2 regions of the Saccharomonospora amisosensis genome follow, and region 2 is predicted to be linked to the other one. Evidence: riboswitches for the same ligand, from Rfam matches in the RefSeq annotation. Region 2 holds a riboswitch; the other holds the start of a gene.
The links. A riboswitch is a leader RNA that binds a small molecule or an ion and turns the genes downstream of it on or off. The one in region 2 is predicted to bind cobalamin.
Positions count from the first base shown of each region.

Region 1: linked by a shared signal. The riboswitch ahead of FHU38_RS07510 (ABC transporter substrate-binding protein) and the one ahead of FHU38_RS20115 (putative cobaltochelatase) in region 2 are both predicted to bind cobalamin.

Region 1 is NZ_JAAOYM010000001.1:1,528,764-1,534,040, reverse strand. Features, by position in the region: gene gltB (glutamate synthase large subunit) at 1-1,538, opposite strand, end outside; cobalamin riboswitch at 1,781-1,942, shown strand; gene FHU38_RS07510 (ABC transporter substrate-binding protein) at 2,027-2,974, shown strand; gene FHU38_RS07505 (FecCD family ABC transporter permease) at 2,977-4,023, shown strand; gene FHU38_RS07500 (ABC transporter ATP-binding protein) at 4,020-4,826, shown strand.
Region 2 is NZ_JAAOYM010000001.1:4,142,847-4,148,123, forward strand. Features, by position in the region: gene cobO (cob(I)yrinic acid a,c-diamide adenosyltransferase) at 1-213, opposite strand, end outside; gene FHU38_RS20115 (putative cobaltochelatase) at 213-2,207, opposite strand; adenosylcobalamin (AdoCbl) riboswitch at 2,228-2,369, opposite strand; gene cbiE (precorrin-6y C5,15-methyltransferase (decarboxylating) subunit CbiE) at 2,453-3,670, shown strand; gene cobM (precorrin-4 C(11)-methyltransferase) at 3,667-4,410, shown strand; gene FHU38_RS20130 (cobalt-precorrin-5B (C(1))-methyltransferase) at 4,414-5,277, opposite strand, start outside.

The DNA of each region.
Region 1 (5,277 bases), 2.6 Mb from region 2:
AGCACCGAAGGCGGTATGTCCGACCCCATCGAACCCACCGGCTCGGCGCCCTTGGCAGCCATCGGAGCGAGCAACACCTTCAGCTCCTCCTCGGTGTAGCCGAAGGCGAGTTGGCGGCGCAGCACGGAGGCATGCGACTGCGTGATGTGGTCACGGTCGCGCAACTCCGACAGCGAGAGCAACCCGGCGTGCAGCCACTCCTCGTACGGCGCCTCCGCCGCGAGCCGGGACTTGATCTCGTCGTCGTTGACGATACGGCCCGCGTCGGTGTCGACGAGGAACATCCGGCCGGGCTTCAGCCTGCCCTTGGCGATTACCTGCGACGGCGGCAGGTCGAGCACGCCCGCCTCGCTGGCCAGCACCACCCGGTCGTCGGCGGTCTGCCACCAGCGGGCCGGCCGCAGCCCGTTGCGGTCCAGCACGGCACCGACCAGCGTGCCGTCGCTGAAGGCCACGCTGGCGGGGCCGTCCCACGGTTCCATCAGGCTGGCGTGGAACCGGTAGAACGCCCTGCGCTCGGAGTCCATCGTGGCGTGGTTCTCCCACGCCTCCGGGATCATCATCAGCACCGCGTGCGGCAGCGAGCGGCCGCCGAGGTGCAGCAGTTCCAGCACCTCGTCGAAGGAGCCGGAGTCGGAGCCCTCCTGCGAGCAGATCGGGAAGAGCCTGCTGAGGTCTCCTGGAATCAGGTCGGACTCAAGCAGCGCTTCCCTTGCCCGCATCCGGTTGCGGTTGCCCCGGATGGTGTTGATCTCGCCGTTGTGCGCCACGTAGCGGTAGGGGTGCGCCAGCGGCCACGAAGGGAACGTGTTGGTGGAGAACCTGCTGTGTACCAGTGCGATGGCGCTGCTGAGCCGCTCGTCGCGCAGGTCGGGGAAGAACTTCGGCAGCTGCACCGGCGTCAGCATGCCCTTGTAGACCAGCGTACGTGCCGAAAGCGAAGGGAAGTAGGTGCCGCAGCCCGCCGCCTGGCTCTCGTGTTCGGCGCGCTTGCGCAGCGGGTACACGAGCCGGTCCAGCTCCAGCCCGCTCGGCAGCACGCCGTCGGCGTCGGCTGTTCCGGCGACGAACAGCATCGCGATGTGGGGCATCACCGAGCGCGCCGTCGGGCCGATGTCGGCGGTGTCCGCGTCGACCGGCAGCTCACGCCAGCCGAGCACCCGGAGGTTCTCCTCGGACGCGATCCGCTCGACCAGGCCGACCGCCTTGCTGCGCTGCTCGGCGTCGGTGGGCAGGAACACCAGGCCCGCGGCGTAGTGGTGCGAGCCGAACGCGTCCGGCGAAGGCAGGTCGATCCCGGACTCCGCACGAAGGAACTCGTGCGGCAGCTGCAGCAGGATGCCCGCCCCGTCGCCGCTGGTGGGCTCTGCGCCCGCGGCGCCACGGTGGTCGAGATTCGTCAGCGCCGTCAGCGCGTCGGTGACGATGTTGTGGGAGCGTACCCCTCGGACGTGGGCGACCATGGCCACACCGCAGGAATCCTGTTCCGTTACAGGGTCGTAAAGACCCTGCTGAGCCGGAATCGCGGAGAAGATCAATGGGACCTCCTGCGTCGTCTTCGTGCTCGGTTTGTGCTGCGCACGGGACGACGATGGCCCGCTCATTAGCGCGACCTTAACATCTGGGAAACGTGGGAGCACCGGTTCGAAGTGCACATTCCGCCCACGCGACCGTAACAATCTGGCTGCGGAGAACGGCGATGTTCTTGATGTTTTGGGCGCCTTGCCCGACTGGCGCACGGACTGTGCACTACCGGTGATTTGTCCTATGGAGTCTACCCGAATTTCGCGGCCTGGTAGCGTCCTTCGACGCGAGCGGGAGCGAAGTCCGGTGTGAATCCGGCGCTGTGCCGCAACTGTGATGGGACCCGTTGTGCCGGTACGAACACGTGCCGTGACAGCGGGCCTCGAGCCAGGTCGCCTGCCGCTCGCGCTGACGCCACCCGCCTCCGGCGCAGGGGTGCGGCGTCCGCGATCGCGGCCCGCGGTCCCGGCGCGGCCCGCGCCGGCCGACCAGTCGAGGTTCCATGTTGCCTTCCAGCCGGCGCCTGTGGGCGCTGTTGCCACTGTTACCGCTGTTGCTGTTGTTCGCCCTCGCCGGCTGCGCCGAGCGGGAGGAGCCCGCATCGGCCTCGGCAGGGGGTGGGAACGGCTTCCCGGTCACCCTTCGTCCCTCGGGTGCGCCCGAGGTCACCCTCGAGGCGGCGCCCGAGCGCATCGTCTCGCTGTCACCTTCCACGACCGAGACGCTGTACGCCGTCGGCGCGGGCGAGCAGGTGGTCGCGGCCGACGATCAGTCCACCTACCCCGAGCAGGCGCCGCGCACGTCCCTTTCCGGGCTCAACATCGACCCGGAGGCGATCGCCTCCCACAACCCCGACCTGGTCATCGTCGAGTCCGACCTGGAGAACAAGCTTTCGAAGGCGCTGGCGAAGACCGGCACCAAGACGCTGGTGCTTCCCGCACCCGCGACGCTGCGCGACGCCTACACGCAGTTCGAACTCGTCGGCAAGGCCACCGGTCACGCCAAGGAGGGGGCCGAACTCGCGCGCCGTACCGAGGCCGAGATCAGCAAGCTCGTGGCCGACACACCGAAAACCGAGCTGAGCTACTACCACGAGCTGGACCCCAGCTTCTACAGCGTCACCTCGGCCACCTTCATCGGCGGGGTCTACGACCTGTTCGGGCTGCGCAACATCGCCGACCAGGACGACCCCAACGCGCTCGGCGGCTACCCGCAACTCTCGGCGGAGCACATCCTGCGCGCTGACCCGGACCTGATCTTCCTCGCCGACACCAACTGCTGCGGGCAGAGCGCGGACACGGTCGCCGAGCGGCCCGGCTGGGACACGCTGACCGCCGTCAGGCAGGGCCGCGTGGTCGCGGTGGGCGACGACATCGCCTCGCGCTGGGGTCCCCGGCTCGTCGACTTCGTCCGCACCGTGTCGTCCACCGTGCGCGACGCCGGCCGGTAGCCGTGCTCAAAGCTCGTTCCCGCCCGGCCACGACGAGGCTGCGGCCACGGACTGTGCTGCTCGCGCTGCTCGCGCTGCTGTTCACCGTGGTGTTCGCCGTCGTGGTCGGGGCGGGTGAGCTCGGCTGGCAACGCGTCCTCGCCGAGATCGCCGCCCAGGTCAGCGGCGGCGTGTCCCCGCTGTCGGAACGCGAGGCCGCGATCGTGTGGCAGCTGCGGGTGCCGAGGGTGCTGCTCGCTGGTCTCGTCGGCGCGGCACTGGCCGGTGCGGGTGCGGCGTTCCAGGGCGTGTTCCGAAACCCGCTCGCCGACCCGTACCTGCTCGGCGCGGCGGCGGGCGCCGGGATGGCCGCGACGGTGGTCATGGTGTTCGCCCCGGCCGTCACCGGCTGGCTGATCGGGCCGCTGCCGCTTGCCGCGTTCGCGGGCGCGCTCGCCGGTGTGGGGTTGAGCTGGGCCGTCGGGCGGTCGGCGGGTGGTTCAGGAACCGCGACACTGCTGCTGGCGGGCGTGGCCGTAACGGCGTTCCTGACCGCGATCCAGACCTTCGTCCAGCAACTCAACACCGACACGATCAAGCAGGTCTACACGTGGACGATGGGCGGGCTCAACGTCAGCAGCTGGCGCGACCTGCTGCTGGCGCTGCCCTACGTCGTGCTGGCGGCCGTCGTGCTGCTGGCATCGGCCCGGCTGCTGGACGTGCTGGCGCTCGGCGACGCGGAAGCGGCGTCGCTCGGGGTCCGGCCCGGCCGGGTGCGGCTGCTGCTGCTCGCGGCGGCGTCGCTGGCCACCGCCGCCGCGGTGGCGGTCAGCGGGCTGATCGGGTTCGTCGGGATCGTCGTGCCGCACATCGTGCGGCTGCTGGCGGGATCGAGCTACCGGGTCATCGTGCCGCTGGCGCTGATCGGTGGTGCGGTGTTCCTGATCCTCGCCGACCACGTGGCGCGCACGGTGTTGCCGGGAGAGCTGCCGCTGGGTGTGGTCACCGCCTTCGCGGGCGCGCCGTTCTTCGCGATCGTGCTACGCACATCGAGGGGACGGCTGCCGTGACCGCGGTGTGGCTGCGCGGGGTGTCCGCGGGCTACGGGGCCGATCCGGTGGTGCGCGAGGTGTCGGCGGAGATCGAGCCGGGTGGCTGGCTGGCGATCGTGGGTCCCAACGGGGCGGGCAAGTCCACCCTGCTGAAGGCGATCGCCGGACTGGTGCGGCACGGTGGCGAGATAACGCTGCACGGCACGGCGAGCGATGCGCTGACCCGGCGCAGGCGAGCGAGGCTGCTCGGCTACGCCCCGCAGAACCCGATCCTGCCGGACGGCCTCACCGTCACCGACTACGTGCTGCTGGGCCGCACGCCGCACCTGGGGCCGCTGGCCAAGGAGGGCGCGACCGATCTGGCCATCGTCGAGGAATCGCTGGCGAGACTGGACCTGCGGCGACTGGCGAGCCGCAGGCTGCGCACGCTGTCCGGCGGCGAGCGGCAGCGCGCCGTGCTGGCCAGGGTTTTGGCACAGCGCACCAGCCTGCTACTGCTTGACGAACCAACGTCCGGATTGGACATCGGGCACGCTCAGGTGCTGCTGGACCGGCTCGACCGGTTGCGCCGCGAGGACGGCACCACCGTGGTCACCACGCTGCACGACCTGACCTTCGCCGCGCAGTACGCCGACCGGCTGCTGTTACTGGACTCCGGTGGGGTTGCCGCGCAGGGTCCGCCTGCCCAGGTGCTGACACCACAGGTGCTGCGGCGGCACTACCGCGCGACCGTGGAGGTGCTGACCACCGCCGGCGGCCACCCGGTCGTGGCCCCCGTACGCGGCGATGGCGAGGGGCTGGGCGGCGAGCCTTCCGGGTAACCCGCAGGAACACAAGCGGTGGTGATGATGTTGCTGAGGCGCGAGGGGCCGCTACGGTAGCGCCGGAATTCCCTGCATCTGGTCGGGGGTCGGCGGGCGAAGCCGGTACCGTGCTCACGTCCCGGTCGCACGGGCGCCGAATGTCCACAGTGTCAACCTGTCCGGAGTCATCACCTTGCCCGGCTCAGCCCGGCGGATGGTCCGCGGCAGTGCCCGGCGCCGTGACCGGTATGTGGGGCCGTCCCGACCGCAGCGCTTCGATCCGGGCAAGCCGGTGACGGAGCCGGCGGTGGCCGCGCCTTTGGCCGCTTGCTGACGGGTTCGTCGATGCCCGCGCGCACACGCGCCGACGGGCGCGCCTTCGTCGGGCTTCCACTTGCAAGCCGGACCCACGACGCCGGTAGCGGCGACCGCCGTACCGCCGGCGCGGAAGTCGGCATTGCCCCGAGAT
Region 2 (5,277 bases):
CGCGGCCTCCTCGCCGACCCGCCATTTGGCGGACTTGACGAACTGGAACACCCCGATGGACCAACCCTGGTTCCACGCGCGCAACGCCATGCCGAACGCGGCGGTGGACTTGCCCTTCATGTCTCCGGTGTGGACGGCGAGGACGGGGCGGTTGCGGCGCTGCCGGGTGGTGAGCCCGTCGTCGGGCACGTCGGTCGGTTTACCCTTCGGCATCAGGCGGCCCTGCCGATACGTCCCGCCCTGCTACTGACCTCACGGACGAGCGAGTCCGCGGCAACCTCACCGAGCGGAACGTGCTCGGCGCCGAGGCGATTGGCGAGTTCGGCGGCGAGGCCCAGCCGCATCCGCCCGCTCTCGCAGTCCATGACGACGCTCGCGACTCCAGTGCGCGCGAGCAGGTCAGCGGCGGCGTGGGAGCGCGACACCGCGTCGGCACCGCCGGTGGCGCGCCCGTCGGTGACCACGACCAGCAGTGGCCGCCGCCTCGGATCACGCAGCGCCTCCACTCGAAGCGTCTCGGCCGCCCGCAGCAGACCTTCCGCCAGTGGGGTGCGGCCGCCGGTCGGCAGCGCCTCCAGCCGCGCGGCAGCAGCTTCCACACTGCCGGTCGGCGGCAGCGACAACTCCGCTCCCCGCGCGCGGAAGGTCACCAGCCCCACCTTGTCGCGCCGCTGGTAGGCGTCGAGCAGCAGTGAGAGCACCGCGGCCTTCACCTCGCGCATCCGCTGCCGCGCGCCCATCGACCCGGACGCGTCCACACAGAACAGCACGAGGTTGCCCTCCTTGCCTTGCCTGCGCGCGTAGCGCAGATCGCGTGGCCGCACCAGCAGTGCCTTGCCCGTGCGTTCGCGTTCGCGCTGTCGCAGTGCCGCGGCGAGGATGGTGGCGGCCAGCCGAGGCGCGCCGGTTCGCACGCCCGGCCGTTGCGCGCCGACGACCCGCCCGGTGTCGGTGACGGCGGCGGAGCGGCGACCGCTGGCGCCCGCTCCGGTGCCGCGCACCGTGAACAACCTCGCGCGGTAGGGACCGCCGGAGGCCACGCGCCGCTGCCCACCGCCGCCCGGCTGCTCGCCGCCGTCCCCGCGTTCGGGGGGCGAACCGTGCTCACCGGGCGGCGTCTCGCCGCTGGTGTTCTGCTCGCCCTCGTCACGCGGTTGCCGGGTTCCCGAGCCGGGGTCGTCGTCGGGCGGGCCCTGCTCTGGTGGCTCCGAAAGTGCCCGTTCCAGCTCGCCGGGATCGATGCCCGGCGCGTCGAACGGGTTGCGCCTGCGCCGATGCGGCAACGCCAACTCCGCGGCGACCCTGATGTCCTCGACGGTCACCGAGTCCCGGCCACACCAGGCCGCGTGCGCGCACGCGGTGCGGGCGGTGACGATGTCGGCGCGCATGCCGTCCACCTCGAACTCGGCGCACACCCTTGCGATGCGCAGCAACGACTCCTCGCCGAGCGACACGCGCGGCAGCAGCGCAACCGCGGCGCTGATGTCGTCCGCCAGCGCGGCATCGGAGTCGTGGAAGCGGGCCGCGAAGCCGTCAGGGTCGGTTTCGTAGGCGATCCGTCGGCGCACCACCTCGGCCCGCTGTTCGGGTTCGCGGCTGGAGGTCACCTCCACGGTGAGCCCGAAACGGTCGAGCAGTTGCGGCCGCAACTCCCCCTCCTCCGGGTTCATGGTGCCGATCAGCACGAACCGCGCGGCGTGCGAAACCGAGACACCCTCCCGCTCGACGGTGGCGCGCCCCATCGCGGCCGCGTCCAGCAGGGTGTCGACAAGGTGGTCCTGCAGCAGGTTGACCTCGTCGACGTACAACAGGCCACGGTGCGCACCCGCCAGCAGTCCGGGCTGGAAGTCGGCCACACCGTCGCGTAGCGCGCGTTCCAGGTCAAGCGAGCCGACCACCCGTTCCTCCGCCGCGCCGACGGGCAACTCCACCAGCCGGGCTGGCCTGCTACGCCGGGAAACGTCGCGAGGGTGCGGGCCGTCCGGGCAGGCCGGATCAGGTCTTGCCGGATCACAGGAGAACCGGCAGCCGTCGACCACCTCCACCCTCGGCAGCAGCTCAGCGAGCGCGCGGACCATTGTGGACTTCGCCGTGCCCTTCTCGCCGCGCACCAGCACCCCACCGATCGCCGGTGAGATCGCCGAAAGCAGCAACGCCAGCCGCAACTGTTCCATCCCGACGACGGCGGTGAAGGGGAACGACGTCACGAAAAGACTCCTTAGCCACGGGTGGGTGTCCTCGCCCACGTCTCGTCAGCACACCAAGGCGGCCACCGAAGCTCTGACTCCTGACCGATCGGCCAGTCACAGTGGCGGGACCGTCCCGGATTCGCACCGGGTTCCACGACGACCGCGGCCCGATCATCGCACACCCCCCGGCGAAGCGGGGCGGAGGAAAATCACACGGCTCCCGTGCGGGTGCCCGCGAGCGGGCGCGGCTACGGTTCGGGGTCGTGACGATCGCGGTGGTGGGTATCGGGGCCGACGGCTGGCCCGGCCTGCCTCGGGAAGGCAGGTCCGAGGTCGAGTCCTGTGAGGTACTGCTCGGCGGGCGAAGGCAGCTCGATCTCGTGCCGGACGGCGGCTACCGGAAGGTGGCGTGGCCGAGCCCGCTGCTGCCTTCGCTCGACGACGTTCTCGCCGAACACGCGGGCCGCCGGATCTGCGTGCTCGCCAGCGGAGACCCGCTGCTTTCCGGTATCGGCACCACGCTGATGCGCAGGCTCGGCTCGCATCGGCTGCGCATCGTGCCCGGTGTGTCGTCGGTGACGCTGGCGCGGGCGCGGCTGTGCTGGCCAGCCGAGGAGGTGGAGGTGATCAGCGCAGTCGGGCGGTCGCCGCAGGCCGTGATGCGTGTCGCGGGCGACGGTCGCAGGGCGCTCGTGCTCAGCGCCGACGGCTCAACCCCCGCCACGGTGGCGGCACTGCTCACCCACCACGGCTTCGGCGCGAGCAGGCTCACTGTGCTTGAGGAACTCGGCGGGCCCGGCGAGCGGCGGCTGGAGGGCCGCGCGCTGGACTGGCCACATCCGACGTGCGCGGCGTTGAACGTGCTCGGGATCGAGTTCGCGGGCCCGAGGGGGTTGCCGGTACTGCCCGGGTTGCCCGATTCCGCCTTCGAGCACGACGGCCAGCTCACCAAGCGGGACGTGCGGGCGAGCGTGCTGGCGCGGCTGGCGCCGTTGCCTGGCGAGTTGTTGTGGGACGTCGGCGCGGGCTCGGGCAGCGTTGCCGTGGAGTGGGCCCGGGCGCACCCGGCGAACACCGCGATCGCGGTGGAACCGAGGCCACAGCGTGCGGCGCGCATCGCCCGCAACGCCGAGCGGCTCGGCGCGCGGGTGGACGTGGTCACCGGTTCGGCCCCGCAGGCGCTCGCCGGCCTGCGGGCGCCTGACGCGGTGTTCATCGGCGGCGGCATCACCGCACCAGGCGTGCTGCCCGCATGCTGGGACGCGCTTGGCGAAGGCGGAAGGCTGGTCGCCAACGGCGTGACGGTGCAGGCCGAACACGAACTCGCGCGGGCCCACGCCGAGTTGGGCGGCGAGCTGACCAGGCTGGCCGTCGAGCACGCCGCACCGCTCGGCGGCTTCACCGGCTGGACACCCGCGCGCACGGTGACCCAGTGGAGCGTCGTGAAGGAAACCGAGCAAGCCAAGGAGGTCCAGCAGTGACCGTGTACTTCGTCGGCGCGGGACCGGGTTCGGCCGACCTGATCACCGTGCGCGGGCAGCGGCTGCTGGCTCGCTGCGGGGTCTGCCTGTACCCGGGCAGTCTCACCCCCGCCGACCTGCTGGCGCACTGCCCCGCCGGTGCCAGGTTGGTGGACACCGCGCGGCTGACACTCGATGAGATCGTCGAGGAGCTGCTGCGCGGCCACCGTGAGGGGCACGACGTTGTCCGGCTGTGCTCGGGTGATCCCTCCATCTACAGCGCCGTGGCCGAACAGGCACGCAGGCTGGACACGGCAGGCGTGCCCTACGACGTGACGCCAGGCGTGCCCGCGTTCGCCGCGGCCGCCGCCGTGCTCGGCAAGGAACTGACCGTCCCCGAGGTCGGGCAGAGCCTCGTCATCACCAGGGCGCGGGCACGCTCCACGGCCATGCCGCCCGGCGAGGACCTCGCCACGCTGGGCGCGAGCGGCACGACGATGGCGCTGCACCTCGCCGTCAACCGGATCGAGCAGGTGGTGGCCGAACTGCTGCCGCGCTACGGGCCCGACTGCCCTGCGGCGGCGGTCGCGCTGGCCAGCCAGCCCGGCGAAGTCGTGGTGCGCGGCACGCTGGCCGGCATCGCCGATCAGGTACGCGAAGCGGGCATCACCCGCGCCGCCGTGATCTTCGTTGGGCGGGTGCTGGCCGCGGCGGACTTCCCGGACAGCTTCCTGTACTCCGCCACCCGCGAGCGGGCATGAGCGCTACGGCCCGCTACGCCCGACGATGACACCGGCGCGGTCGACCACAACCACGTCCACCTCAACGGCGGCACCCGCCAGCACCTCCAGCGCCGTTCGCCGTGCCCGGCTCGCCACCAGGTCACCCAGCGGCAGGCCGTGCTCACGCGCCAGCTCCAGCGCGTGCAGCGCGGTGTTGGCGCGCTCGATCTGTCCGGCCACGTCGGCGTGCCCCGCGTCGCGCGCCAACCGGGCCAGCAGCCCCAGATCCACCTGTGACCGCTTGGAATGCAGGTCCAGATAGCCCGCGGCGAGTTTGGACAGCTTCGCGAACCCGCCAGCCAGCGAAAGCCTCGGCACCGGGTTGGCGCGCAGGTACTTCAGCACCGCTCCCGCGAAGTCACCCATGTCCAGCAACGCGGTGTCCGGCAGCCCGTACAGCCGCGCCACCGCCCGCTCCGAGGTGTTGCCGACCGCGCCCGCGACATGCCGGTGACCCAGTGCCCTTGCCACGTCCACACCCCGCCGAATGCTGTCGATCCACGCCGAGCACGAGTAGGGCACCACGACACCGGTCGTGCCTAGCACCGAAAGCCCACCGACGATTCCCAGCCTTGGGTTCCACGTGTGCCGCGCCATGCTTTCGCCGTGCGGGATGGAGATCTCCACCACGACGTCGGCCGGCTGACCGTGCCGCTGGGCGACCCGCTCGACCGCCTCGGTCATCAGCTCGCGCGGCACCGGGTTGATCGCGGGCTCACCCACCGGCAACGGAAGCCCCGGCAGCGTGACCGTGCCGACACCCTCGCCCGCACGGAACACCACGCCGCTACCCCGCGGTCCCGGCGAAACCGTGGAAACGATCAGAGCGCCGTGGGTCACATCCGG